4 regions of the Siminovitchia sp. FSL H7-0308 genome follow, and region 3 is predicted to be linked to each of the others. Evidence: predicted binding sites of a transcription regulator. Region 3 holds the regulator's gene; each other region holds the start of a gene.

Region 1 (6,203 bases), 480 kb from region 3:
CTGGACCTTTTTGGCAGACGATCCATTACGATGCTTGGAAAAGGGACCGTACTTTTTTTCCAACCCTCCTCCGTATGGAAAAACCCGTGGATACAACCGTTTTCCCAGTCAATATGCTCTTTCCCGAATAAAAACGGGACAGCTCCTAACGCTCTATGAACAGACATTGAACTTGCAATGAGGTCGGATCTTGGTCCAATTGGTGTAAGCTGTTTCGGAGTGAAGCCTGACGTGTAAATACCGATGAGCGGTCCCAAAAATAAGATTTCCCCATTTTCAAAAAGACTGATGGAGGAAATAAAATCCGGAAGTTCAAGGGCAGCGCGCAACCCTGTACTGATCCTGACCACGTTCTTTCCATCCGGATGTGTTAGAAATACCGCCTCTTCCAAAGCCGAACCAAATGCCGCATATTGATGTTTTTGTTTAAAAGTGAAATCCTTCGGGTAATGCAATTCCAGCTTTGGCTCTTCAAAAAACTCAATTTTAAAATGTCTTTTCATTGCTGAAGCCTCCCTGGGAGCGTCCATATTTGCCCTTGTATGCGGTCATTCTTTATAATCAGGTCATGACCGGTTTTTGTGGGCGCTTTTCTTATCATCGTATGTGAGTGTAAATGTCTGTGTTCAAAAGAAATATGAATATTCGCCTAAACAATATCGGTCACTATCCGGTTGCGCCGGACATTGTATGCTGTGCGCCGGTAGTTGCAAGACATCTTGCTTGATTTTTTGCTTGTGTGCTAGTCGGAAAAGCGGATCATCGACCCCGGCAAGTTTTTTTCGGACTAGCTGTCATTGAAAAAACCGTTGCCACCACTGGGTTACCACGCTTATAGCAGTTGAAGAGGCTTATGCTGATCGTGGCCAATCCAAAGTGCTTGTTTATATCGTTTATACGCTTTTGCATAGTTGGAGGAGATGCATGATGAACAATTGGTTCATATTAGTGTTGTTTATGATGGTGATAGGAGCAGTGATCGGTGGCTTTACAAACTTTCTTGCCATTCGGATGCTGTTTCGGCCGTTTTATCCAGTTTATATCGGGAAATGGAGGCTTCCGTTTACGCCGGGGTTAATTCCGAAAAGACAAGGGGAACTGGCGGCACAAATAGGGCGGCTTGTCGTCAGCCATTTAGTCACGCCCGACAGCATTAATAAAAAATTGACAGATGAAACGTTCAAACAAGAAATGGAAATCTGGATCAATGACAAGATATCTCATTGGCTTGACAAAGGGATGACATTGGAAGAATTGTTGGAACACATGCAAATATTCGCCCCGGGTGAAAAAATATCTGTATATATGAATACCCAAATTGAAAAAAAGTTTTATTCATTAAAGCAACAATATAAAGACAAATCATTAATGGAGATCGTTCCCGAACAGTGGTTGGAAGTTTTTCAGCAAAACATTCCCCTTATTGCCGACCGAATCATTCAAAAGGGGAGCGAGTATTTTACAAGTGAGGAAGGCAAAGAGAAAATCACTGTCATGATTGAAAACTTTTTCAAAACCCGGGGGAAAATATGGAACCTGATTCAAATGTTTATTGGTGAGGAACAGCTTGCTGAAAAGGTGCAGCCTGAGTTGAACAAATTTCTGCATCATCCAAACACAAAACAAGTACTTGTCTCCATCATGGAAGAAGAAACAGCCAAATTTAAACGTAAAAAGGCGCATGAATTTCTGCAACATTTAAATGATCAAAAAGCTATTTCATTTTTGCAAGAAACGGCTGCAAAGATGGTGAAAGTGGATGACATTTTACAAAAGCCGATCAGTGAACTTGTCCTCCCTTATCGGGCTAAAATAAAGGAATCTGTCCTCCCGAATCTTCTGTCCATCGCAGGGGAGTACTTGACGAAACAATCCGGCGAGGTGTTGGAACGTTTTCAAATAGAAGACATTATTCGGAACGAAATAGAATCTTTCTCCCTGAAACGATTGGAAGAGCTTGTCATTTCAATCGCTAAAAAAGAATTGGTCATGATCACTTATCTCGGAGCGATATTGGGGGGAGTAATTGGAATCATACAGGGTATCATTGTTACAGTTGCATCATAGTATGTTAAACGATGAGGGAGGAGTTGTTAATATGAGTACCAATTTATATGATCAAGCGTATGTTCTTGAAAAAGCGGTGCGAAGAAGCACAGAATTCAGCCACCTGAAGCAAATGTTTGAAGCAGTCGCCAATGATCCGGCAGCCCGTGACTTGTTTGATGAGTTTCGGAATGTTCAATTGCAGCTTCAGCACAAACAAATGGAAGGCCTGCATATTACTGATGATGAAGTAATGAAAGCACAAGAAATTGCCAACCGGGTGCAGCAACATCATAAAGTGGCGAAGTTAATGGATGCAGAACAACGGATGAGCATGATCATTGCCGAATTAAATAAAATCATTCTGAAACCACTTGATGATCTGTATGGTCCCAGTTTCGGGTGATTTGAACGAAGGGGCTGGAACATAAGTTGAAAGCTGATTCATATTCGTAAAAATCGTGAGAATAAAACCGCGTGAAATCAAGGTTTTGAAACTTGTTTCCATGCGGTTTGTTTCATTTTTACAGGGTTTTTGTTCCGGTCCCTTTGCTATTTCGTATTTGCTTATGTCCAGCCCCGTTTTCTTGCTATTTTCCAATCCGTCAAGTTTGTTCTAATTGTCCCGCGCATCTCGTATATATAAATAAAGGCAGAGACTGCGTAAAGGGGGAGCATGCAACATGGTATATAAAATGCTTGTCATGAATATCGATGGAACTCTTGAGCAAGACAATGGCAAGATTCATAAACATACCCGGGAAGCGGTGGATTTTGCGCTGCAAAAGGGAATTCATATAACGATCGCCACATCGAGGAACTTTCCGGCAGCCAAACGTGTGGCGAAAATGCTAAAGCTTGACTCCTATTTAGCTACGCATCAAGGCGCTTTCATCGCCAAAGAATTAAACAAACCGATATATGTTCATCGAATTAATGAGCAGATTACAAGTGAACTCGTCACGCTTTTAGAATCTTTTTCTTGCCAAATTCGCCTTGTACATGAAAAATTTTTACTTGGCAATAAAGTGAAGGTCCCCAACAACATGCTGGCAAAGGTTGTTTTTCAATCGGCGAGCCGCTTCATCTACCAAGAAAGGTACGTTGATTCTCTAAGTGAACGACTGTTGGATGATCCTGTTTCTCCACCAAAAATGGAAGTGGTTTTTTTCGCGAAAAAGGATTTGGAAGATGCGAAAAAAGCGATTGAGGAAATGTACGAAGAAGTCCATTGCATAGAATCCGATGGACTAAAGATGGAAATTGTGGCGGCGGGCGCTTCAAAGTTAAATGGGATCAAGTATATTTGTAACCACTATGGCATCAAGCAGCACGAAGTTGTTGCCGTCGGAGCAGGCATGGATGATATTCCTCTCGTCAGTTGGGCGGGTTTGGGTGTTGCCATGGGCAATGCGCCTATTGCGCTTCAAGATTCCGCAGACTGGATTACGAGGACCAATAATGAAAACGGCTTGGCCTACATGGTTCGAGAACATTTTCGAAAGCAGTATCGCATCGAATTTTTAAAAAAGAACAATATGCTTAAATAAACGCTTGGAAAGGCGCCTTCGGCTTTTGGTAAAAGCTCGGAGGCGCCTGTTCATTGTCAGCGGTGAAATAAAACAAGCTGTCCCGCTTGTGTTGTGCATCGGTGTGTGTGTTGAAGCAGTCCTTTTTCAGCCAGAATGGCGTTCCCTTTCTCTTTGGCCTCGCTTTCATTGTTTGCTTCAAACGTTTCATCCAGCAATGTTTTCCCTGTTTTCTCAAAAGCGGTTAAGTAATAGGTTCCCATTCTATGAACCTCCTTTTTTTATCACTATCATTACATACTTGCGGTAAAATGAAAAGGTGGTGATGGCATGTACTCCCAAACTTTAGTATAATAATGAGAACGTATATTCGTTTGGGGGGGGTGGCTGTCATCATGAAAGAAATCCGTTTTATACATACAGCAGATTTGCATTTGGACAGTCCTTTCCGGGGCTTGGGCCATTTGCCGAAACCATTGGTACAGCGTTTAAGGGAAAGTACATTTACGGCATTTCAAAACGTAATTGACGCGGCTATCGAAAAAAAGGTTGATTTCGTGCTCATATGTGGTGATTTATATGACGGGGAAGACCGCAGCATCAAAGCACAGGCGCGATTGAGAAAACAGTTGCAGCGATTGGAAGAAAGCGGCATATCCGTTTTTATGATACACGGGAATCACGATCACTTGGACGGCGGCTGGATCTCGCTTGACATGCCGGGAAATGTTCGGATCTTTTCAGAGAAAGTGGAGTCCGTCAAATGGATTGGGAAAAACGGGGTTTCCGCTTATGTGTACGGATTCAGTTATCCAAAGCGGCATGTCTATTCCCGGAAAGTCGCAGAATATAAAAGAGTGGAAGGGGCCGATTTCCATATTGCCATGCTTCATGGAAGCGAAGAAGGGCAAGGAGGGACGCATCAGCCTTATGCTCCTTTTTCAGTTGATGAATTGCTCAAAAAAACCATGGATTATTGGGCGCTCGGCCACATACATCAAAAACAAATACTGCATTCCAATCCGTATATCGTATATCCGGGAAACATTCAAGGAAGGCACCAAAAAGAGTATGGGGAAAAAGGTTGTTATTTTGTTGTTTTAAAAGAGGCGGGCGAAACGGAAGTGGAATTTATTGAAACGGCGGATATTCGCTGGGAATCAATCGACATCCACATTCGGGAAGGCATGGATCTAACGCAGCTTTTTAATGAATGTATAAAAGAAATGGAATCACTCCGGTCAAACAAAGCCGAAGGGGTCCTTTGCAGTTTGACCCTTCACCAGGCGGATTTGCTTTTGGATAACGTTTTGCGAACGATTGAGAATGAAGAGTTTCTAGAAATGCTTCAAGACAATGCTGATTTCGAAGGAGCATTTGTTTGGCCTTATAAGATTCATGCCACGATGCTTCATTCCTCGAGTGTTATTGATGAAAAACTGGCCGACACTATCGAAAGCATCGTTTTGGAATTAAAGAGCGATGGATTAGATGAAGCGATTGCTGATCTTTACTCCCATACATATGGAAGTCGTTATTTGGATGCTTTCACTGAACAGGAATTAGACGAGATACTTTATTCTGCCCAAAAGCTTGTGATTGACTCGATTTCCAGGATGAAGTGAAGGGGGGAGAATCATTGCGGCTTATAGAAATTTACATATACGGATATGGTAAATTTAACGATCTCCATATTAAAAACATGGGGGATTTCCAAATTTTTTACGGTGAGAATGAAGCGGGCAAATCGACGATCATGTCGTTTATCCAAAGCATGTTATTCGGATTTCCAGGCAAACAACAGACATCTCAGCCAAGATATGAACCGAAAACCGGCTCTTCTTATGGCGGTAAATTGGTCATGGCAACCGGTAAATTTGGTGAAGTCGTCATCGAACGAGTAAGGGGAAAGGCTGCGGGAGATGTAACAATTGTGTTGGAAGACGGAACGATCAAAGATGAAGCATTTTTACGCGAACTTTTAAACGGAATGGACAGGCAGATGTTTGAAAGTATTTTTTCTTTTCGCCTCGAAGGATTGCAGCAAATCCACCGATTAAAAGAAGAGGATATCGCCAAGTATTTAATCGCTGCCGGAACAGTGGGAACAGACTTATTACTCCAAGCGGAACAGCATCTGCAAAAAAACATGCATGATCTTTTTAAACCAGGCGGACGCAAACCCCGGATGAATGTCCAAATGAAAAAGCTCCGTGAGCAGGAACAGCTTCTTAAACATGCCAGGCAAGAAAACGCACAATATGAAACGTTGCTCCAAAAGAAAGAGTCTGTAAAACAAGCCATGAGGGAACTTGAAGAGTTACTTCGTTTGAAAAAGGAACAGCTAAGAAACTATGAGAACTTGTATAAGTCCTGGCCGCTCATCATGGAGGCCGAACAGATCAAAAGCCGGCTTGAACAAGTGGGTCCTGTCGATTTTCCGACAGAAGGGATTGCCAGGCTTGAAAAATATAAAGATCAACTGATTCAAGTGAGCAGTGCTTTGGCAACAACCAAACAAAAATGGGCGGAAACAAAGGAGGAGCTGGAGGCGCACGCGCCAATGCCGGGGTTTCAACAAAGCCGGGCTGAGTTGCTTGTGCAGGGATGGCCCTCATATGAGCAAGC
Region 2 (6,203 bases), 450 kb from region 3:
TCCGTTATGGACATCCAACGATGCTGGAACGGATTAGAATGATGGAAGAATTTGAAGGTGATCGGGACGAAGAGTTATAAATGAAAAACATCCCCCTTAAGAGGGGGATGACTATTGTTGAGTATTTATTCTGTATATTTGGCCAATTCTTTTGTCAGCTTCATAAAAGCTTCTTTGTCTTTTCGGTCAAGCGCCAAGTCAATTTCTTTTCGCAACTGCTCTTCGCGTCTTTTTTGCAGGAGTCCGTTCAGGAAAAGGTCAGTGTACCACTCAAGCGCTTGTGCTTCTTTTTGTTGCTGTGTCATCGTATACTCTTTCAACAGTTCCTGATAAGATTTCTTCCTTTCCATCGATGATCACCTCGGAACCTTTTTTTAATTATACACGGTTAATGGGCAAAATACAACTAATCTATGAAAATTTTCAGATGTTTTTTAAGAATAAATCTGTTGCTTATTATGAATGAGAGAATTTTCATTATTTAATATAATTTGGAATTTATGTGACATTTTTGTGCGCGTATGTTATGATTTATATGAATAATGATGAAGTTTGTTGAAAGGGGAAGAGCTATGGCGAAAAAGGACATCGTTTTTGTTGAGGATTATGAAATTAACCCGTACACGATGATGATTAAGCCCGCAACGAACAATGATCCTCAAATTCTCTCGGAAATTTTTGAAATGAATGGTCGTTACTTATCTTCAGACCCGCCCTTTAATATCGTAAAGAGAAGCTGTGAATATTTTGGATCTTCTTTCAATGGAAGACGACACGGGACACGGCAGCTCATAGGAATTACCCACAAGCCACCGATTATTGTAGACCCCTACACATCCATCTTTCTTTTTCCTACCGCATCACCTACAAGCTCCCATTGTATATGGATTTCTCACGATTATGTTACCTCACATAAAAGAAACGGGTCAGATGCGACGATCGTTACATTCCAAAACAATGAAATCCATGAACTTCCGATTTCATTTTATTCGTTTGAAAACCAGTTATCGCGGACGGCCATGCTAAGAATTAAATTTATGCAAAATATGAAGCGGATGGAGAAGTTTGCCAAGCTGATACATAATCAGGTTTCAGAGCAGAGAGGATTTTATTGGACTTAATTTAGAAGGAACATGTTCATGTCTCCTTCTTTTTTGGTGTTGGCTCCGTTTCGGGGCTACGCGCTTGTGATTTGGTCCGGCTGCCGCTGCCCAAATAATCAGTGAGCAGTTCTTCGACCCTGTTTCGCAGACGGGGATTAAAGTAATTATGGTGTTCCTCGTAGCCTTTGTAAAAAAACATGTACATCGTAAAAGCATTGTCTGATTTTATTTTCTTGACACGGATATTGTTTTTTTGCAAATGGTGTTTTACTGCTGCAAGCTCCTTCTGAATGATGTTCATTGTTTTTTGAATCAATTCCTGATAAGGTTTTTTTAGTTTGAAGGGACTTTTTTCTATCATGCGCAAGTCACGGCGCAATACGGAAAGAACCATTGGCAAGTAGATCGCCTGCTCAATTACATCCCGTTCATTGTCAGGAATCCTTGTCATTTTTCATTCTCCTTTCCTTAAAGAAGGGAACATTTGTTCTCATTTTACTAAGAGGCATTCGAAATAGCAAGATGAAATTGCTGGTAAGGAAGGCAATTCTTGCATGGAGGAAGAAGAATAGATCAGAGGCATGCGGCTATGTTATAATTTAAAAACAAACAAGGCCGTGCTCCCGGTTGTGAATAGAGGAATATTGATGGATCTGGATTTTTTCAAAGAATGGATAACGATTGAAAATGTGATGGAATTAATCGAAAAGTACCGCTCTTTCGGTCCGCTCCCCGGTATTTTATTGCCATTCCTAGAGGCGTTTTTCCCGTTTTTGCCGTTGTTTTTGTTTGTGATGGCAAACGCCAATGCTTTCGGACTTGGCTGGGGGTTTCTGTTTTCCTGGATTGGCTCTGCGAGCGGGGCTTATTTTGTGTTCTTGCTCATACGAAGATTTGGCGAAGCGCGGGTGTTCAACTTTCTGCGCAGGAATGAAAAAGTTCGGAGCTTGATGGCTTGGGTGGAAAGGCGCGGCTTTGGTCCGTTATTTATTCTACTCTGTTTTCCGTTTACACCATCAGCTGTCGTAAATATTGTGGCAGGTCTTTCGAAAATAGGCATATATCAATACATGCTTGCTGTGTTAACCGGGAAAGCCGTCATGATTTTTACAATGAGCTTTATTGGATATGACGTCATCTCTTTAGTAAAACAGCCCGTCAGAACGGGAATTGTTTGTTTGATCATCGCCATCCTGTGGTATGCTGGAAAACGGGTCGAAGAAAAGCTGAAAGAAAAGGATAAGACACGTCTGCACGATTAAGAAAAGTGTACAAGCCTTCTTTTTGCGTCGCGCAGATTTTCAAATAAACAAAAGGCTTTGGCGTCGCGCATTTAAAAAACGTACGCATGATCTGGAAAATGGATGGCAATAAAGATGTGAACGTTGAACTGCACCCCAATCAAATATTGGAGGTGCTTTTCTCATGTTGCATGTAATTAATCGAAAAGAAATGAGAGACATATGTATCACTTTGGGGGAGAAAGCGCTCGCAAAACTCACCGTACACTTTATCGTTTAAATGGAACATGCTTGATGAAAGGAACAGAGGAGAGATCGTCCATCACAGAAACAGCAGCGGTCATTACCATTCTACTTTCCAAGGTTGAAAAAAGGAGCACACACAAGTATAACGTCTAAGTAATAACGGAAACCGACCACTAGCTATGATAGATCATGCCCGCTCCCGGGAGAGGCGAAGAAAACGGTCACCATCCATGACAGCTCCGTCCTCCCTATAGAGTAAATCGCAAAAGTGGTCATCAAACCCGGTTGATCATGCCCGCTCCCAGGAATGAGGCGAGTAAATTGGTCAACTGGCCCGATGTGATTTTGACACCGGTGGGAATGGTCTTGTGCGATTTGACCGTACTTATTGAAATGATCGCATTTTTTGTGTGCAGGCCGGTGACTTTCCCACTTTTCTTGCGGAATGTATGTTCGTATTTGTTGGGCGTTATATGTTATAATAAAAGGAAATTTTTCGGTTTCATGGGGAAAAAGTGAATAAAGGGGTTGGAAATATGTCGCTTCGTTTTATTATCGGCCGTTCGGGGACAGGAAAAACGACATTCATTCTAAACGAAATCAGAGAGAAGTTAAAAGAACTTCCTGACGGTCCCCCCATTTTATACATAGTTCCGGAGCAAATGACGTTTTTATCTGAATATGAATTGGTGCAAACGCCGGGACTCGCCGGAACGATCCGGGCCCAAGTATACAGTTTCACCCGGCTTGCTTGGCGGATTTTTCAGGAAACAGGCGGGTCAAGCAGAAATCATGTGACAAGTGCCGGGCTGAATATGTTGATCAGAAAAATTGTGGAAGACCATAAGAATGAGTTGAAGTTGTTCCGACAGGCATCCGATAAATCGGGCTTTGTCCAGCAATTGGAACAGATGTTCACTGAACTGAAACATTATTGTGTGGCGCCTGATGACCTGGCTAAACAGAAGGAGGAAATGGCGTTTCTTCATTCTACACGGGCATTGGCTGATAAACTCCATGACATTGAATTGATTTACCGGCTTTTTGAAAAAGGACTGGAAGGAAAGTATTTGGATTCCAATGATAGCTTGCGCTTGTTGTCAGAACTGATTGACCGGTCTCAATATCTGCAGAATGCCGAAATTTATATTGACGGTTTTCACAATTTTACGCCCCAGGAATATTTGGTGATCAATCGCCTTTTGAAAAAATGCAGCAGGGTGACGGTGGCGCTTATACTGGATCGGCCCTTTCAACATGAGCTGCCTGATGAACTTCATCTATTTAGAATGACTGGCGAAACGTATGCTCACTTATATGAGATGGCGCAGCAAGAAGACGTTCCGGTTGAACAAGATATCCAGCTTTTGCATGCGAAAAAATTCAAGTCTGCAAACCTGCGCCATTTAGAAGCCCAATTTGAAAGCAGGCCGGTGAGTGCTTCAAAGGAGGAAGGCGGTATACAATTGATGGCAGCCGCCAATCGCCGGGCGGAAATGGAAGGCATTGCAAGAGAAATTCGCCGGCTGGTGATGGAGGAAGGATACCGTTATAAAGATATCGCTGTTTTAATCCGGAATGGAAATGATTATCGGTCGGCTTTGGAGACCATTTTTCATGACTACGACATACCGTTTTTTATTGATCAAAAGCGTTCAATGCTCAATCATCCGCTCGTAGAGTTGCTTCGCTCTGTTTTGGAGGTCATCAATGGAAACTGGCGATACGAGCCGGTATTTCGGGCTGTCAAAACAGACCTGCTTTTTCCGCTTGGAGAACATATTGAGACGTTCCGGGAGCAAATGGACAGGCTGGAAAATTACGTTCTTGCTTATGGGAAGAAAGGGGAAGACTGGACAAAGAACGAACGATGGACGTACAGCCGGTTTCGCGGGTTGGAGTCTGCCCAATTCGTACAGACTGATAAAGAAAAGGAAATAGAGAGGGAGATCGCCCGTTCAAGGGAGCTCGTTACACTTCCCATTGTAAGGCTGTCTAGGCGACTTAAAAAAGCTGTAAAGGGACGGGATTTATGCGAAGCTGTCTATTTATTTCTGGAAGAACTGGAAGTTCCGCAAAAATTGGAGCAGCTCAGTGAGAATGCCGAGAAGAAAGGCCGGTTAATTGAATCAAGGGAGCATGATCAGGCGTGGAATGCCATCATTGAGTTATTGGACCAGTTTGTGGAGATTTTGGGGGATGCGAGCATCTCATTGGATAAATTTATTTCCATTATTGACTCCGGATTGGAAGAAATGAAGTTTTCTCTTATTCCGCCGGCCGTAGATCAAGTTTTTGTTGCCAATTTGGAATTATCGAGGTTGTCTCATATTAAAACGGCATTTGTAGCCGGTTTAAACGACGGCGTTTTGCCGGCAAGGATGATAGATGGGGGAGTGTTGTCTGACGAAGACCGGACTGCATTATTGCAAGCAGGCGTGCCTATTGCTCCGGACAGCAGAAGGCGGCTGCTGAATGAGGAGTTTGTGGCTTATCGGTCATTTACTGCAGCCGAAAAGCAACTCATCCTGTCCTATCCATTGGCAGATGATGAAGGGAAAGCCCTTCAGCCTTCTCCATTTATTGAACGGATCAGGACAATGTTTCCCCATGCAACTGAAAGCATGGTTGTAAACGAACCGGCCGAATTGTTTGAAGACAACCAACTTGAATATATTTCCCATCCAGACTCTGCCATTGCGTATTTGACCGGGCAGCTGCAATTGAAAAAAAGAAAATATCCAATGGCTGACTTTTGGTGGGATGTTTACAATTTTTATATGGCCGACCCCACTTGGAAAAATAAGGCAAGACGCATATTGTCAAGTTTATATTACGATAACAGAACGAAGAAACTTTCAGAAGACACGAGTAAAAAATTATACGGAGACAAAATGGTCGCCAGCGTTTCGCGAATGGAACTTTTTCACAGTTGCCCTTTTTCCCACTTTGTCTCACACGGGTTAAAGTTGCAGGAGAGAGAGATTTATCGGCTGGAAGCTCCTCATATCGGCGACTTGTTCCATAGCGCATTGAAATGGATTGCCGACCAAATCAATCAACATCGGTTGAAATGGTCCGAGCTGACAAAGGAACAGTGTGCCCAGCTTGCAAAAGAAGCTGTCGAACATCTGGCTCCAAAATTAAACAATCAAATATTGTTAAGCTCGAACCGGCATTCTTATCTTAAAAGAAAATTGGAAAAAGTAATTGAAAGAGCTTCCTATGTCATGAGCGGACATGCCAAAAAGAGCGGGTTCTCGCCTGTCGGTTTTGAGCTTTCTTTTGGCCCGAACCAGGCTCTGCCGCCTTTGGCGTTCACCTTGAAAGACGGAACCCGGATGGAGCTGCAAGGACGCATTGACCGTGTAGACAAAGCCGAAAATGAAAATGGTATTTATGTACGGGTGATCGATTACAAATCAAGCGCCCGCCAGCTTGACTTAACGGAAGTGTATTACGGATTGTCTGTTCAAATGTTGACATATTTGGACATTGTCGTTACCCACTCAAAAGCATTAATCGGTCAAGAGGGATTCCCTGCAGGGGTATTTTATTTCCATTTGCATAACCCAATGATTGAAAGTAATAAAGCAATGACAATGGAAGCCAT
Region 3 (6,203 bases):
AACAAACGAATGTTTCCAAGAAAAAGATGACATTCTCGAAACGTTTTTGTGAATGTTGCTTAAGAGAAGAAGATAGAATTCCGATTCGCGGCGATTACATAGCATGAGCATATCGAAAAAGGGAGAGCTGTAACGGCAAAAAGCCCCAGCCAAACGGCTGGAGCCAGACACAAAAAAGAATTTCCTAGCAGGAACATTTCCTTTTATTTTTGAAGCAAAGCTTTTACCTTTTGAACGACGTTATTGACTGTGAAGCCATATTCTTCGATCACCTTTTCACCAGGAGCTGAGGCACCAAAACGATCGATTGCCAAGATATCCCCTTCATCCCCTGTATATTTATGCCAGCCAAGTGATGAACCCATCTCGATGGCCAAGCGTTTTTTAACAGTTTTCGGGAGCACAGTTTCTTTGTATTCATCTGATTGCTGTTCAAAGCGATCCCATGACGGCATGCTGACAACGGAAGCATGAATGTCTTCTTTTTGAAGGGCTTTTTGTGCAGCGATTGCCAAGTTTACTTCAGATCCTGTAGCAATCAACAGGACATCTGCCTGCTCTTTATGAGCAGGTGAAATAATATAGGCGCCTTTTTCAACACCGTCTTTGGCTCTTTCTGCCGTAAACGGCAATGTCGGCAGGTTTTGCCGCGTTAAAACGAGCGCAGTCGGCTTATTTTCAGATTCTATCGATAAGCGCCATGCCGCCGCTGTTTCATTGGCATCAGCAGGCCTGATCACAGACAAGCCAGGCATTGCGCGCAACGAAGCAAGTTGCTCGATAGGTTCATGTGTAGGGCCGTCTTCCCCAACAGCGATGCTGTCATGTGTAAATACATAAGTCACTGGGATTTCCATTAAGGATGCAAGCCGGATGGCGGGACGAAGATAGTCCGAGAATACAAAGAACGTACCACCAAAAACTTTCAACCCGCCATGAAGAGCCATCCCATTTAAGGCCGTGCCCATACCAAATTCGCGTACCCCAAACCAGATGTTCCTGCCTTCGTAAGAAACTGGGGAAAAATCTTTTTCTTCTTTGATCATTGTTTTGTTAGAGCTAGCCAGATCCGCAGCCCCGCCAATGAGATAAGGAAGATTTTTGGCAATGCTGTTCATCACTTCACTGCCTGATGCCCTTGTTGCCAGACTGGATCCTTCTACATATGTCGGGATATCTTTATCCCACGCTTCAGGAAGTTTTCCTTCAATGGCGCCTTCCAATTGCCTGGCAAGTTCAGGGAAAGCGGCTTTATAGCTTTCAAAGAGCGTTCGCCACTCTGCCTCTTTTCGAGTTCCGCGTTTGATCGCTGTTTCTTCAAAATGTTCATATACTTCTTTAGGAACATAAAAATCTTCTTCATATGTCCATTTGTAATAGTCTTTTGTAAGCTTCATTTCCGCTTCACCGAGCGGGGCCCCGTGGGCATCTGATTTACCGGACTTATTTGGGGCTCCGTAGCCGATAATGGTCTTTACTTCAATCAAAGTCGGGCGAGTATGATCGGCTTTGGCTAGTTCAATGGCTTCGGAAATCTGCTCAAGGTCATTTCCGTTTTCAACACGGATATATTGCCAATCGCATGCTTCAAACCTGGCACCTACATTTTCCGAAAATGATTTGTCCAGATCCCCATCAAGGGTGATATCGTTGGAATCATACAATACAATCAACTTTCCAAGCTTGAGATGACCTGCCAGTGAAACGGCTTCGGAAGCCACCCCTTCCATTAAATCCCCGTCACCGCAGAGTGTATATGTATAGTGGTCGACAATATTGTAATCTTTTTTATTGTAAACAGCCGCCAAATGGCGTTCAGCCATGGCCATACCAACCGCCATTCCGATTCCTTGTCCCAGCGGCCCCGTTGTCGCCTCTACCCCAGGTGTATACCGATATTCCGGATGTCCAGGCGTTTTGCTTCCCCATTGTCTAAAATGTTTAATGTCTTCCATTTTAAGGTCGTAACCTGACAAGTGAAGGAGACTGTATAAAAGCATTGAACCGTGACCCGCTGATAAAATAAAACGGTCGCGGTTGAACCATTCGGGATTTTTTGGATTGTGGTTCATATATTTTGCCCATAATGTATAGGCCATGGGTGCTGCTCCCATCGGCAAGCCGGGATGACCTGAATTCGCCTTTTCAATTGCGTCGATTGACAGCGTTCTAATTGTATTGATGGCCAGCGCGTCAATCTCGGCCACATTGTTGTTATGCATCTAAATATCTCTTCCTTTCCCATTTTGTTCTATAACATATCATAAAGATATTTTTGCATTTTCACAACTTTTGAGTATAAAAAAACATCGAAGCGGGTCGATGTTTGTAAAGAAATTTTAATGAAGTTTTTTCTTTAGCTGGATAGAGCGAAGTTTTTCAGGCGTTACTTCTTGTCCCGTAGAATCAAACACCCTTACTTGTTCAATTGTCTGTTTCATGGAAGAGCGAAACGCTTTTAAATATTCGCCGCGAAGTCTCGACTGCTCCTTTGCTTCTTCCTTGGACAGGCCTTTTTCTTTCGCTTTTCGGGCTAGCGCATTAATCCTGGCGAGCTTTTCTTTTGAAAGCATACTCAAACTCCTTTTTTACGTTAAGTTAGCTCCAGTTTACTAAAATCGATGGGTGAAAACAATCTATACGCCCCTGACTGATAGATGAAAACGCACTATCTACATGAAGCTAGAGTTCGCAATGTCAGAGATGGACAACAGTGGACAACACTGTCATGAACCCTGATTATCCTCCTGCTCCATAAACTCTTTGTATCGTCTATGTACCGTTGCTTTGGAAACTTTGAAACCGAACCCCCTCATCATGGCAGCTATCTCTTCAAAGGTCATATTGTTTTGTCTAAGGCGAATGATTTCTTCCACCGGGACCTCTATTCTTTCCCGCCCATGCCGGTTCCCCTGGTTTTTCAAGTTTTTCTCCGGTTGATAGCCCTTGGCAACGGCTCTCTTCATGCCCCGTTTAATTTTGATATTATGCAATTTCCTCTGATGTTCTTCGATCATCGCCACAATATCCAATAGAATGGAGTCTGTTTCCGATATTTGCAGTTCTCCGTTATGAGACAGGCTGTACAATGTTACACCTTGCTTAAGAAGAACATGCATGAGGGCTATTTTGGCATTGCCCCGTCCAAGCCTCGTTTCATCCTGGATCAGGACAGCACCAATTTTATCGCCTTCTATTTTGTCGAGCATATCAAGTACGCCGGGACGGTTTAAATCATAGCCGCTCGCTTTGTCGAGAATGATGTCACTTACATCAAACCCCCACATTTTTGCCGCTTGCACAAGTTCTTCCTGTTGTCTTTCCAATGAGGTTTCCTGTGTGTGTTTGTTTGTACTGACCCTGCAGTAAATAATGGCATGCATTTTTTCAACCCCAAAACAAAAGTCATCTATTTTTTTGATTCATTGTCATTTCACTTTGATCTTGTAGATCATTGTATACATTTGCTTCGACAGTTTTCAAGGAAGTATTCTCTTGTTCCCAATTGAATATCATGACTAATCCCATAATTAATGACAGTATAAAAAAGATAATGACGAATGAATAATGTTTCCATACGGACGCAATCATTCATATTCCCTCCCCGAAAGTTTGTTCGCATCCAAAAAACATTATAATAGGAACACCTGTTTGTGTCAATAAAATTACGAACCCATGTTTGCTTAATGAAAAACCGCATGCTATAATAAGGTCAATTCATCACGGGAAAAAGGGTGTGAAAAGGTGTCAAAACTTACAAAAAGGCAAGAAGACATATTAAACTTTATAAAAGATGAAGTGAAAAAAAAGGGCTATCCTCCGTCTGTTCGCGAGATTGGGAAAGCGGTTGGCCTCGCATCAAGCTCCACTGTACACGGGCATCTCGCCAGGCTGGAAAGCAAAGGCCTTATCAGGCGCGATCCGACAAAACCGAGAGCCATTGAAGTTTTAAACCAGAATGAGGAAACAATCGTTCAAAAAACGGTCAATGTTCCGCTTGTCGGTAAAGTCACTGCCGGGCTGCCGATTTCAGCAGTTGAGAATATTGAAGATTACTATCCGCTTCCGGAATTACTTGTTCCGGCAGACGAGCAAGTATTCATGCTGGAAATCGTAGGTGAAAGTATGATAGAAGCCGGGATTCATGATGGTGATTTTGTCATCGTGCGCCAACAAAAAACGGCCAACAACGGAGATATTGTCGTCGCAATGACCGAAGAAGACGAAGCGACAGTCAAAAGGTTTTATAAAGAAACCGGCTATTTCAGACTTCAACCGGAAAACGCGAGTATGGAGCCCATTATCGTATCCAATGTCGTCATTTTGGGAAAAGTGATCGCCTTATACAGGCGCTTTGTCCATTGATCAAGCCTCCTTCGCTATCCATACACGACGCACGAGCGGCCCAATCCCCCGTATCGCATTGAGCCGCTTATTTTTTGCTCACTTATTTGTGCCCGCTTCCTTTGCTTCACCCCAATAATATTCGCTAAACACTTCCGCCAATACATCGACTGTACGATAGAGTTCCTCCAACGTATTATCCACCCCGCCAATCTCGATCAAGAGCGCATTTTCGGTTAAATCTTGGTTGTATACTCCATTCCCGTCTGCCTTCGTTTTTCCAAAAACCCCTCTTGACAGCCCGGGATATTTTTCTTGAATAGAATGATGCAATCGTGTTGCGAATTCCAGGTTTTTCTGATAGTTCGGATGTTCCTGTCCGATCACAAAATACGGCTTGGCATACGTTTTTCCGTTAATTGTCGCAGTCGTAACCCCTTTTCTCTGCGAATCTCGATGAATATCAAAATAAAAGCGGACTTCCTCTTTTTGTTTCATCGTTTCCACGGCAATCTCACGTGAAAGCTCATATGATTGAAAGAATTTCATATTTCTTTTTTTCAAAAGCGCCTGAATATCGACCTCATTCACCAACGTACTAATTCCCTTTTCTCCCAGTTTTTCTCCCAATCTTTTTCCTAGCAGTGTCACATTTTTCTCTTTGTGCCACGCGCGGTTTGGATCCGTTACATTTGGAAGAAGAGGAAGAAATGACTCCGTATTATGTGAAGAATAGATAAAAACAACGGGCTTATCTATTGTTGTCTGTTCTTTTGTCGGCGGAGATTCCTCCGCAGAATCATCACTCTCTTCCCAAACATCCAAATCATCCGGAGGCGGGGATTCAATCGGAAGATTCGTAAAATCAGTCCCTTTTCCAGCCACAATAATTTTTGGGGTCGCTGCATGCAGTCCCGGAATCTCACTAATTAAAAATGTCTTCATGTTCCGCAGATTGATGTTCGTAAATAATTCGAGAATATCTCTGCCCAAAGTCTGTTCAAAACCTTCGGGAATAACGGATTGTAAAGCGTGGTTTTCCAACGACATGACATATAGGAAAGTTTCTGTTCTTGACGGATCATCACCTATGAAGGACAATAAGCTGATTTTTACACTTGAAAAGGCAATTGCCGAAATTAGGCAAAAAAGTGCGACAACCGTTGCAAAAGATTTTGCTGCGAATTTGAACATCGGGTTCATCCTTTAAGAAAGATTTTGTAATACCATTTATATGAGCGTTGATAGAGTCTATGATTAAAAAGTTGTTCATACCTATAAACTTCGGAAAATAAAAAAAGCCCCATAGGGGCCCACGGGGTTTAAAAAACAATCTATTCTTTATACATTAGGAATTTTTTAGTAGATCAAACTGTTCGCTCGTGTCCAAACAATTAATAGATTTACCACTTTTACGAACATCCCATTACATGTTAAGTACCTGTAAACGGCTTTCATTTATGGAAAATTTTGAAATATAATGTAATGATGAAAGACTTGATACAAGGGTTGCGGGGCGATTGCAAAGTTCATAGTCAAGAAGGGGACGGGCAACATTTAGTCTGTCTCGTTCATCATGGATGTTTCGTTATTGTCGGGCGATTGCTTTTTATTTTTCTTTTCGCTAAAAGGTTCTTCGACAGTTGCTTCTCCAATGGTTGGCTCTTGCAAGCTTGCCAACTCCGGATCAATTGCTTGTTTTGTATTAGCTTTTATATGTAAAGACCCATTATCGTCAACGGATTGCACATCTTCGCACTCACTTGAAGAAGCAGTAAACATGAATCCGGAAAGCAACATCAATATAAAAGGTTTTTTAAGCATCTTATTACCTCCATCCTTATTCCGTCTATAGGAAT
Region 4 (6,203 bases), 1.5 Mb from region 3:
CCGTTACAGCTTTGGCAAGGATGTTCCGCCATATATCTTTCCATTTGCTCTCGGATATAATCAGAACTCGTCTCCTGATAACGCCGTTCCACATTTCTTAAGACCCCTTCAAACCGGATCTTGTTTTCGCGTATTTGCCCAAAGTCATTTTGATATCGGAACAAGATGACCTCATTTCCGGAACCATACAAAATTTTGTCCATTTGGGCTTTAGGCAAGTTCTTTACCGGAACATCCATATCAATGCCATAGTGATGGCAAACCGATTGTAACAACTGTGGATAATATCGGGAGCTCACCGGAATCCATGGGGCAATCGCACCCTCGTTCAACGTCAAATCCCAATCGGGAATGACAAGTTCTTTATCTACTTCGAGCTTGGAGCCGAGTCCGTCACAATCTGGGCACGCTCCAAATGGACTGTTGAAAGAAAACATGCGCGGTTCCAGCTTATTAATGGAAAAACCGCATTCCGGACATGCGAGCTGTTCGCTAAAAAGCAGTTCCTCTTCTCCAATGACATCAATGATGACTTTTCCATCCCCAAGGCCGAGAGCCGTTTCGAGGGAATCTGCCAGACGGCTTTCCACTCCCTCTTTAACAATAATGCGGTCAACTATGACTTCGATAGAGTGTTTTTTATTTTTTTCCAGGCGAATTTCTTCACTGAGATCAAGCGTTTCACCATTAACCCTGAGACGAACAAAGCCCTGCTTTTTAATCTCTTCCAGCACCTTAGCGTGTGTTCCCTTGCGTCCAGAAACGACAGGCGCCAGAACTTGAAGTCGTGTGCGCTCTGGATACGCCATGATTCGATCAACCATTTGTTCAATCGTTTGCGACGTAATTTCGATTCCGTGAATCGGACATACAGGTTTGCCGATTCGGGCAAACAGCAAACGCAAATAATCATAAATCTCTGTCACCGTACCGACAGTGGAGCGCGGATTCCGGCTCGTCGTCTTCTGGTCAATCGAGATCGCCGGAGACAGCCCTTCGATTGCATCGACGTCAGGCTTATCCATTTGTCCCAAGAACTGCCGTGCATAAGCAGAAAGTGATTCCACGTAGCGTCTTTGACCTTCTGCATAAATCGTATCGAATGCAAGCGAAGATTTCCCGGAGCCTGATAATCCCGTTACAACTACCAATTTATCTCTCGGGATTGTGACATCAATATTTTTTAAATTATGGGCCCGTGCGCCTTGAACAACTATTTTATCAAGTGCCATCGTCGTTTCATCCTTCCGCTTTTAGCTCCAAAATAGCGTCTCGAAGCTGTGCCGCTCTTTCAAAATCAAGCGCTTTGGCTGCTTCTTTCATTTCTATTTCCATTGAAGCAATCAGCTTTTCTTTTTCGTTTTTCGATAGTTTTTCCGTTTGATATTCGTATTCTGCGCTGTCTTCAGCCGCAACCGTCGCGCGAATGACGTCGCGAATATCTTTTTGAATGGTTGTTGGGATAATGCCATGTTTTCGATTGTACTCTTCTTGGATGGCGCGCCTCCGCTTTGTTTCGGAAATCGCTTTTTTCATCGAGTCTGTCACATTGTCGGCGTACATGATCACATGGCCGTTCGCATTCCGAGCGGCCCGGCCGATTGTTTGAATCAGTGAACGCTCGGAACGGAGGAATCCTTCCTTATCGGCATCAAGAATAGCTACAAGCGATACCTCCGGAATATCAAGCCCTTCCCGGAGCAAGTTGATACCGACAAGGACATCAAATTTGCCGACACGTAAATCCCGTATGATTTCTATTCGCTCAAGTGTTTTTATCTCCGAGTGCAAATACTGTACCTTGACCCCTACATCCTTCAAATAATCCGTTAAATCTTCCGACATTTTTTTCGTCAGCGTCGTAATAAGGACACGCTCGTTTTTGGCAACCCGATCCTGAATTTCGCCGAGCAAATCATCAATTTGGCCCTCAATTGGCCGGACATCAATGGTTGGATCCAACAGTCCGGTCGGACGGATAATTTGCTCCACCATTTTGGGTGTTTTTTCCAGTTCATAAGGGCCTGGTGTGGCCGACACAAAAATAACCTGGTGGATGTACTGCTCAAACTCTTCAAACTTGAGCGGCCGGTTATCTAAGGCTGACGGGAGGCGGAAACCGTGATCAACGAGCACCTGCTTCCTTGCCTGATCTCCATTATACATGCCGCGGATTTGCGGGAGTGTTACGTGTGATTCGTCAATGACTATTTGGAAGTCATCTGGAAAATAGTCGAGCAACGTGTATGGCGTTGCGCCTGGCGGTCTGAGCGTTAAATGACGGGAATAGTTTTCAATCCCTGAGCAAAAGCCCATTTCCCGCATCATTTCCAAATCATACCGGGTTCTTTGTTCTAGACGCTGGGCTTCGAGCAATTTATCTTCCGCACGCAGCTCGGCTAAACGCTCTTCCAGTTCTTCTTCTATATTCTTAATGGCAATTCTCAATTTATCTTCCGCTGTCACATAGTGGGAAGCCGGAAAAATAGCGGCATGTTCTCTGTCTCCCACTATTTCCCCCGTGAGGGCGTCGACCACTCGAATCCGGTCGATTTCATCTCCAAAAAATTCCACCCGTATGCATTGTTCTTCTCGCGCAATCGGGAAAATTTCGACGACATCCCCACGAACCCGAAAAGTTCCATTTGTAAATTCAATATCATTGCGCGCGTATTGTAGATCCACCAGCCTGCGAAGCAGATTGTTTCTTTCAATCTCCATTCCTGTCCGGAGAGAAAGGACGTGCTCACGGTATTCTGTCGGGGAACCGAGTCCGTAAATACAGGAAACACTCGCAATAATAATGACATCTTTCCGCTCAAATAAAGCTGACGTCGCCGAGTGCCTGAGTCTGTTGATCTCATCATTGACACTGGAGTCTTTTTCAATAAATGTATCTGTCTGGGGAACATAGGCCTCAGGTTGATAATAATCATAGAAACTGACAAAATATTCAACAGCATTGTTAGGAAAAAACTCTTTAAACTCACTATAAAGCTGACCGGCGAGCGTCTTGTTATGGGCAATGACGAGTGTCGGTTTGTTTACTTCCTTAATGACATTCGACACCGTAAACGTTTTTCCCGTTCCTGTTGCCCCCAAAAGCGTCTGATATTTTTTTCCGGAACGAATTCCTTCCACAAGCTGAGCAATCGCCTTTGGCTGATCGCCGGACGGCTTATAATTCGATACGATATCAAACTGGTTGATCAAAGCCGCATCCTCCCTTTATCTGCTATCTATATGATCTTCCGACTGTTAATCGGAAAGGTAATGGATATGATTCACATACATTCATTTTAACACAACATGCGCCTTCGTAAACAGTTTGGCCGAACATATTTTCGTATGACATTGCCATACAGAGCCGTTTGAAAAGGGCAGGCCTAAAAGGCTATACCATTTTCGACCATTTATTATAAATTTCGGCAATTTTCGTTGTAAATAAAAAAATGGGGTGTTAAAATGTGGGTACATATGACTACCTTTCGATAATGGCAAACTTGATGAAAATCAGGGACGCAAAGCCACGGGCCTACGGGAAATCTATGGCAGCCGGGTTACCGAAGAAGGATGGATCTGGAAATGACGGAACTATTGTATCATTTTGTTCACTTTTTCCATGCAATAAAAATCCACCTTTTCTATCGGGTGGATTTTTTTGTTTGGAGGTGACACGACTATAAAACCTTTTATTGATTACTCCATTTATATTAAGAAGAAACAAATGATTAGAAGTGCGCGAAAATTTGGCCTAACAGCCGCTAAAACGGTTAAGCTTAGTCAAGAACTCGACCAATTATTAAACCTGAAACAAAAGGAATTATTAAAACAAGCGATGGATCAAACACAATAATGACACTCTTTGTATTCTGCAAGGTGATCCGATATTAGCGTAGTATGGAAAGAAGGGGCAACATTGAACTTTAAGAAGCTAGTTACATGGAAAAGGCGGCAAATACGCAGGCCGCCCATAAACTTGGAAGAAGCTTTTTCTATTGCATTCCAGCATTCCGAACATGCAATTTGCCTTTTTGACCATAAGGGCAACATCATTTTTTGCAATCAAAAAGGGCATGAACTGCTACATATAGCAGACATTGAAAATCCATCTGCTCTAAACATATTTGATCATATTTTTTCATATTTTAAAGTGAATAAGGCCGCTGACGAATCCATCCTCATTAGTGAGGCAACGGTCAAAGGCCCTGACAATCAACAGTTGAACACTGAGTTTACATTTATTCCGTTATCCATTGATGATGATTTATTAGGAGTTGTCGTCATCATCGAGCTGAAAACATGCCAAAAGCTTAATTATTTAAAAGGCGAACCAGGCTATTATCATGCCAAGAAATATGTCAATCAACGGCTTTCACATGTGGATAAAAATGACACCTTTGCTTTTTTTTATGTAACCATTGATGAACTAGATGATGTGATTGATGTATACGGACTTGAAGCAGGAGAAAAAGTGATTCAATCAATCGTTTCTCATATGACCAATAACGAAAAGAACGACGATATCGTTTTCCGCATCGAAGAAAATACTCTTGGCATTCTTCTAAAAGGGACAGAGCCAGACACTTACGACCAATACATTTCCGATGCTCAAAAGCTGATCAATCATATTGAAACCCCCTTCACCATAAACCATCAAGATCTTCAATTTACAGCAACAATCGGGGGAAGCATGTTTCCTTATGACGGGAAAAATTTTCAAACATTGTTTAAAAAAGCGCGAATTGCTTTGAAACATGCTGAAGAACGGGGAAACGGAAACTTCCAATTTTATTTGCCCGAGATGAAAGCAGAAACACTGAAAAAATTTGAATTGGAAGCCGACTTGCTAAAGGCCATACAAAATGAAGAGCTTTATGTAGAATACCAACCAAAAATTGATGTCCTTACTCAAAAAGCGATTGGAGCCGAGGCGCTTGTCCGTTGGGAGCATCCCTGCAAAGGGAATGTGGCACCCGCAACATTTATTCCGATGGCCGAAGAAAACGGGAAAGTCATTCAACTCATTGATGACTTTGTTATCCGTACGGTTTGCCAACAAATCCAGCAATGGAAAAAAGAGCAGGTCCCTTTTCATAAAATTTCCATAAACTTGTCAGCAAAAAGCTTTTTGAAAAATGACCTAATAGACAGGATAAGGCAGTGCTTGAAAGATTATTCTGTACCACCTTCTTCCATTGAACTGGAGTTAACGGAAAGTTCCTTGTTAAAATCAAGCGAACTCATCCGAAAGCAACTGGAAAAACTGGCGGAAATGGGCATCAGCATTGCTTTGGACGATTATGGCACAGGCTTTTCATCCATACACTATTTAAAGCAGTATCCATTCCATACGATCAAAATCGACAGATCCTTTATACATAACATCGTTCACAGTGTTGAAGATGAGATGATTGTTAAATTTATCATTGAATTGTCGAAAGGGCTGCAAAAAAAAGTAATCGCAGAAGGAGTGGAAACGAGTGCCCAATATCAACTCCTAAAAAAATACGGCTGCAATGAAGTGCAAGGTTTTCTGTTCAGCCGCTCCATCGCCGGCAAGGAAATCGCCAACATGTTTCTAAAAGACAAGGCGGTCTTAAAAGAAAAAGAAGTGGAAACAAGATTGCTATAACACGAGCGGCCGTTTAAACGGGAGCCCTCTACTATGAGATACAGCGAAACTGCAAGCAGCCGGAGAGTTAGGCCCATGCAGACGTTGCTATACGAGGAAGTTTGCTTAGTCTGCCAACTCTAAGTCCCTCTGATAAAAATACACCAAAGGCCTGAGATCGCAGTGTCCTGTTGGCAACTTCAGAGAGCGACGTCCTTGAAAAAGCTTATAGCATCTTTTAGGCGTTGACGATGCTTTCAAATCTTTCCTTTTACCCTGTCACCTTCGCTTGCACTCGTACTGCTGTAGGCAGACATTCTTGAAAATATCGATGTGTCACTGCCGAAGTTTGCTCTGGTTCTGTCGAACTAAGTCGAACGGCGTTTACATATCACTACTCTTTTATAATAGAAGGGAAGGGCATTGACTTATTGCCCCCCTTCCCGCTTCCTGACATAAGCGAATGTGAAATTCGCCTCGTCAAAAAGCACTTGACTCCCTATACCACCACCGCCATGGCTTCAAGGACTTTTTTCGAGCGTGTCAACTTTTTGCCTGCACTCAAAACTCTATGATTAACTGCATGACA

Evidence for each region. Region 3 encodes LexA, which represses DNA repair genes until DNA is damaged. Its sites were predicted from a motif close to CGAACATATGTTCG; they were not measured.
Region 1: a site for LexA is predicted at 3,935-3,948, ahead of MHB50_RS11900 (DNA repair exonuclease). Genes of this name have one in related genera too.
Region 2: a site for LexA is predicted at 3,033-3,046, ahead of addB (helicase-exonuclease AddAB subunit AddB). Genes of this name have one in related genera too.
Region 4: a site for LexA is predicted at 3,334-3,347, ahead of uvrB (excinuclease ABC subunit UvrB). Genes of this name have one in related genera too.

The regions. Positions count from the first base shown of each region.
Region 1 covers NZ_CP150282.1:2,487,211-2,493,413, reverse strand. Annotated here, with positions in the region: gene MHB50_RS11925 (YheC/YheD family protein) at 1-503, opposite strand, end outside; gene MHB50_RS11920 (DUF445 family protein) at 925-2,067, shown strand; gene MHB50_RS11915 (YlbF family regulator) at 2,099-2,452, shown strand; gene MHB50_RS11910 (Cof-type HAD-IIB family hydrolase) at 2,730-3,596, shown strand; gene MHB50_RS11905 (YhzD family protein) at 3,653-3,838, opposite strand; gene MHB50_RS11900 (DNA repair exonuclease) at 3,971-5,200, shown strand; gene MHB50_RS11895 (AAA family ATPase) at 5,215-6,203, shown strand, end outside.
Region 2 covers NZ_CP150282.1:2,451,896-2,458,098, reverse strand. Annotated here, with positions in the region: gene MHB50_RS11730 (M48 family metallopeptidase) at 1-80, shown strand, start outside; gene MHB50_RS11725 (IDEAL domain-containing protein) at 126-350, opposite strand; gene MHB50_RS11720 (competence protein ComK) at 573-1,121, shown strand; gene MHB50_RS11715 (hypothetical protein) at 1,138-1,554, opposite strand; gene MHB50_RS11710 (TVP38/TMEM64 family protein) at 1,751-2,365, shown strand; gene addB (helicase-exonuclease AddAB subunit AddB) at 3,127-6,203, shown strand, end outside.
Region 3 covers NZ_CP150282.1:2,006,506-2,012,708, forward strand. Annotated here, with positions in the region: gene tkt (transketolase) at 204-2,222, opposite strand; gene MHB50_RS09565 (DUF896 domain-containing protein) at 2,340-2,573, opposite strand; gene MHB50_RS09570 (recombinase family protein) at 2,727-3,383, opposite strand; gene MHB50_RS09575 (hypothetical protein) at 3,406-3,591, opposite strand; gene lexA (transcriptional repressor LexA) at 3,745-4,365, shown strand; gene MHB50_RS09585 (stage II sporulation protein P) at 4,444-5,538, opposite strand; gene MHB50_RS09590 (hypothetical protein) at 5,902-6,168, opposite strand.
Region 4 covers NZ_CP150282.1:554,823-561,025, reverse strand. Annotated here, with positions in the region: gene uvrA (excinuclease ABC subunit UvrA) at 1-1,232, opposite strand, end outside; gene uvrB (excinuclease ABC subunit UvrB) at 1,240-3,213, opposite strand; cyclic di-GMP riboswitch class I at 3,487-3,568, shown strand; gene MHB50_RS02595 (aspartyl-phosphate phosphatase Spo0E family protein) at 3,662-3,856, shown strand; gene MHB50_RS02590 (EAL domain-containing protein) at 3,920-5,635, shown strand.